DNA from 2 places in the Streptomyces sp. NPDC052012 genome. Region 1 is predicted to be linked to the other one. Evidence: riboswitches for the same ligand, from Rfam matches in the RefSeq annotation. Region 1 holds a riboswitch; the other holds the start of a gene.
What was found. A riboswitch is a leader RNA that binds a small molecule or an ion and turns the genes downstream of it on or off. The one in region 1 is predicted to bind S-adenosylmethionine.

Region 1 (2,197 bases):
AACCGGGCCGCGTCCTCGGCGTCCGGCGCCTCCGACGTCCTGGAGAAGCTCGGCGTCAATCTGGAGCTGACCCCGCGGCGGGTGGCGGAGGTCGCGGAGGAGGCCGGGATCACCTTCTGCTTCGCGGTGAAGTTCCACCCGGCGCTGCGCCATGTGGCCGCCGCCCGCGGCCAGTTGGGCATCCGCACGGTGTTCAACTTCCTCGGCCCGCTGGCCAACCCGGCCCAGGTCAAGGCCCAGGCGGTCGGCGTCGCCGACCCCCGGATGGCGCCCATCATGGCGGGCGTGTTCGCCGAACGCGGCAACTCCTCGCTGGTGTTCCGCGGCGACGACGGCCTCGACGAGCTGACGACCACCGCCACCTCCCGGGTGTGGGTGGTCCGCGACGGCACGGTGACCGAGGAGACCTTCGACCCACGGGACGTCGGTGTCGACCTCGTCCCGGTCGAGGCGCTGCGCGGCGCGGACGCCTCCTACAACGCGGAGGTCGCCCGGCGGCTGCTGGACGGTGAGCGCGGCCCGGTGCGGGACGCCGTGCTGCTGAACTCGGCGGCGGCGCTGGTCGCGCTGGAGCCGGGCAGCGGCCCGCTGACGGAGCAGATCCGCGCCGGGATGGACAAGGCGGCGGAGGCGATCGACTCGGGTGCCGCCAAGCGCGTGCTGGACCGCTGGGTGGCTGTCAGCAACGCGTGAGTTCCGTGGGTGATGTCCCGCGATCCGGACACGGGTTGCGGGACATCGCTCTGATCGCCTAGTTTCCTGTCCAGGTCATGAGTGACAGTCATCAGGCCCCGGCCGACTGTCCGGCAACCCTCCGTCCGTGGCGGGGTGCCCCGGGTGAGGACCAGGCCGTACGGCAGCAAGGCCTACGGCAAGCGCGGACCCCTCGCACGCTTTTCAGAAGTGTGGGGCCAGGGGTCCTGGTCGTTCGAGGGAGCCTTCCGTGAGCAAGCGAATGCGCTAGGGCCGCAGAGCCCCGCCTCCGCACACCCCTTTCACCTTCCTCGCCGGTCTGTCCGGCTGCCTTCACGGGAGTCTCCCCATGTCTGTCTCCAGCCTTGCCGCCGACCCGTCCGTTTGTGCCCCGCTGCCCGTTCTGGGGCGGGATGTCACCGTCCCGCTCGTCACCGGCGGTGAGGTCACCTACGCCGCGCTCGACTACGCCGCCAGCGCCCCCGCCCTGCAGCGCGTGTGGGACGACGTGGCCGCGTACGCCCCGTACTACGGCAGCGTGCACCGCGGCGCCGGGTACCTCTCCCAGCTCTCCACCGACCTGTTCGAGAACGCCCGCAAGGCCGTCGCCGAGTTCCTCGACTGCCGCCCCGCCGACCAGGTGGTGTTCACCCGGTCCACCACGGACTCCCTGAACCTGCTCGCGGCCGCGCTTCCCGGCGACTGCCAGGTCTTCGTCTTCGAGACCGAGCACCACGCCTCCCTGCTGCCCTGGCGCGGGGCGCGGGTCACCTACCTCGACGCGCCGGGCAGCCCGCGGCAGGCCGTCGAGACCCTGGAGCGCGCCCTGGCCGACCGCGACCCCTACGGCCCGGCCCTGGTCTGTGTGACCGGTGCCTCCAACGTCACCGGCGAGCTGTGGCCCGTACGGGAGCTGGCCGCCGCCGCCCACGCGCACGGTGCGCGGATCGTCCTGGACGCCGCCCAGCTGGCCCCGCACCACCCGGTGAGCGTCCGTGAGCTGGACGTCGACTGGGTCGCCTTCTCCGGGCACAAGCTGTACGCCCCGTTCGGCTCCGGTGTCCTCGCCGGGCGGTCCGACTGGCTGCGCGAGGCCGAGCCGTACCTCGCCGGCGGCGGCGCAAGCCGCAAGGTGACCCGGCGTGAGGACGGGGGAGTGGACGTCGAGTGGCACGAGACGGCCGCCCGGCACGAGGCCGGCTCGCCCAACGTCATCGGCGCCTACGCCATCGCCTCCGCCTGCAAGGCGCTCACCGAGGCCGGGTTCGACACCCTGGTCGCACGGGAGCAGCACCTGATCCGCCGGGTGCGGGAGGGGCTTGCCGACGTGCCCGAGGTGCGGTTCCTGTCGCTGTTCGGCGACGACGCCCCGCGCGTCGGTGTGCTGTCCTTCGTGGTCGACGGCTGGAACAGCTCCCACTTCGCCGCCGCGCTGTCCGCCGAGTACGGCATCGGCGTACGCGACGGGCTGTTCTGCGCCCACCCGCTGGTGCGGACCCTGCTC
Region 2 (2,197 bases), on a different contig from region 1:
TCCTCCGTGTCCACCGAGTACGTGCGCGGCTCGAAGTTGTCCCCGGAGCGCTCGAACTGTGTCAGCGCGGGGCGGATCAGATGGCCGCGGGCCAGGCGCAGCTGGGCGGTGCGGTAGATCGCGGCGGACATCCGGCCGAGCGCCTGACCGTCCTGGTGACGGTGCTTGCGCGCGCCCACGTCCACCTGCGCGAGCGCGTCCAGACCCACCAGGTGCAGGGCGTCGACCAGCATGCCCAGCTCGACGCCGTAGCCGACGGGGAAGGGCAGCTGCTCCAGCAGGGAGCGGCGGGCCGCGTACTCGCCGCCCAGCGGCTGCACGAAGCCGGCCAGCTGCGGCCAGTGCATGTTCAGCAGCGGCCGGGCCATCAGCTCCGTCACCCGGCCGCCCTGACCGGCGGCGGCGCCCAGCGGCCGGTCGTACATGGCCTTCACCAGCTGCACGTCCGGCTCGGTGAGCAGCGGGCCGACGATGCCGGAGACGAAGTCGGAGGAGAAGTCCTTCAGGTCGGCGTCGACGAAGCAGACGATGTCGCCGCGCGTGACCAGCAGCGAACGCCACAGCACCTCGCCCTTGCCGGGCACGGCGGGCAGCCGGGGCAGGATCTCGTCCCGGTGCACCACGGTCGCGCCCGCCGCGGCCGCCACCTCGGCCGTACGGTCCGTCGAGCCGGAGTCCACGACCACGATCTCGTCCACGAGAGGGGTCTGGAGCACCAGGTCGTGACGGATGACGGACACGATGTCGCCGACCGTCTCCTCCTCGTTCAGCGCGGGCAGCACCACACTCACCGACTGCCCGGTGGCCCGCTTGGCGGCCAGGATCCGGTGCAGCGGACGGTCGGACACGGACCAGGAGCGGTCGATCAGCCAGCGCTCGACTTCTTCCAGCACGATCGGCGGCTCCTCACTGGTCTGTGATCCATCTCGCGGTACGGACGGCTATCTCAAGTGTCCTGGCCGTCGGTTACAGTCTTGAACAACGCGCGTGACCATCGCATGCCGGGGTCGCCGCGCGGACGACGTTCCGCGACAACTGAAGAACACAACTGAAAACCGCTCATCCAGAGGGGCAGAGGGATACGGCCCGATGAAGCCCCGGCAACCCTCCAGTCGGTTCTTGTCACACAGACGTGGCGAGGCTCCCGGCTAGGGAAGGTGCCAAATCCGTCTCACGGCGAGATGCGTCGTGAGGAAGATGAGGAGAAAGGGCCTCGCCTCACATGGCTGTGCAGACTGTTGCAAGCACCACCGAGTCCACCGTCGATCTCGGTCCCGCCGCCGCGCTGAGCTGTCGCGAATGCGGCCACCGCGTGCCCCTCGGCCCGGTCTTCGCGTGCGAGGAGTGTTTCGGCCCGCTGGAGATCGCATACGACTTCTCGGCCTATGACACCGAGGAACTCCGGCGGCGCATCGAGGCGGGCCCCGCGAACATCTGGCGCTACGCGCCGCTGCTGCCCGTCCCCGCGGACGTGGCGACCAAGCCGAACCTCAACCCCGGCTGGACCAAGCTCGTCAAGGCCGACAACCTCGCCCGCGAACTCGGCGTCACCGGCGGCCTGTATGTGAAGGACGACTCCGGCAACCCGACGCACTCCTTCAAGGACCGTGTCGTCGCCCAGGCCCTCGAGGCCGCCCGTGCCTTCGGCTTCACCACCCTGTCCTGCTCCTCCACCGGCAACCTCGCCGGCGCGGTGGGCGCCGCCGCGGCCCGCGCCGGCTTCCGCTCCTGCGTGTTCATCCCGCACGACCTGGAGCAGGGCAAGGTCGTCATGGCCGCCGTCTACGGCGGTGACCTCGTCGGCATCGAGGGCAACTACGACGACGTGAACCGCTTCTGCTCCGAGCTGATCGGCGACCCGGCGGGCGAGGGCTGGGGCTTCGTCAACGTCAACCTGCGGCCGTACTACGCGGAGGGCTCCAAGACGCTCGCGTACGAGATCTGCGAGCAGCTGGGCTGGCGGCTGCCGGACCAGATCGTCGTGCCGATCGCCTCCGGCTCGCAGCTCACGAAGATCGACAAGGGTCTGCAGGAGCTGATCAAGCTGGGCCTCGTCGAGGACAAGCCGTACAAGATCTTCGGTGCGCAGGCCGAGGGGTGCTCGCCCGTGTCGACCGCGTACAAGGCGGGGCACGACGTCGTCCGCCCGCAGAAGCCGAACACGATCGCCAAGTCGCTGGCGATCGGCAACCCGGCG

Region 2: it holds a riboswitch for S-adenosylmethionine, as region 1 does, so the genes downstream of both, thrC (threonine synthase) here and AB0412_RS02475 (aminotransferase class V-fold PLP-dependent enzyme) in region 1, are expected to answer to the same signal.

Annotation. Positions count from the first base shown of each region.
Region 1 covers NZ_JBFAXA010000001.1:545,322-547,518, forward strand. Annotated here, with positions in the region: gene trpD (anthranilate phosphoribosyltransferase) at 1-693, shown strand, start outside; SAM riboswitch class IV at 767-884, shown strand; gene AB0412_RS02475 (aminotransferase class V-fold PLP-dependent enzyme) at 1,043-2,197, shown strand, end outside.
Region 2 covers NZ_JBFAXA010000020.1:1,831-4,027, reverse strand. Annotated here, with positions in the region: gene AB0412_RS26405 (glucosyl-3-phosphoglycerate synthase) at 1-893, opposite strand, end outside; SAM riboswitch class I at 1,057-1,204, shown strand; gene thrC (threonine synthase) at 1,223-2,197, shown strand, end outside.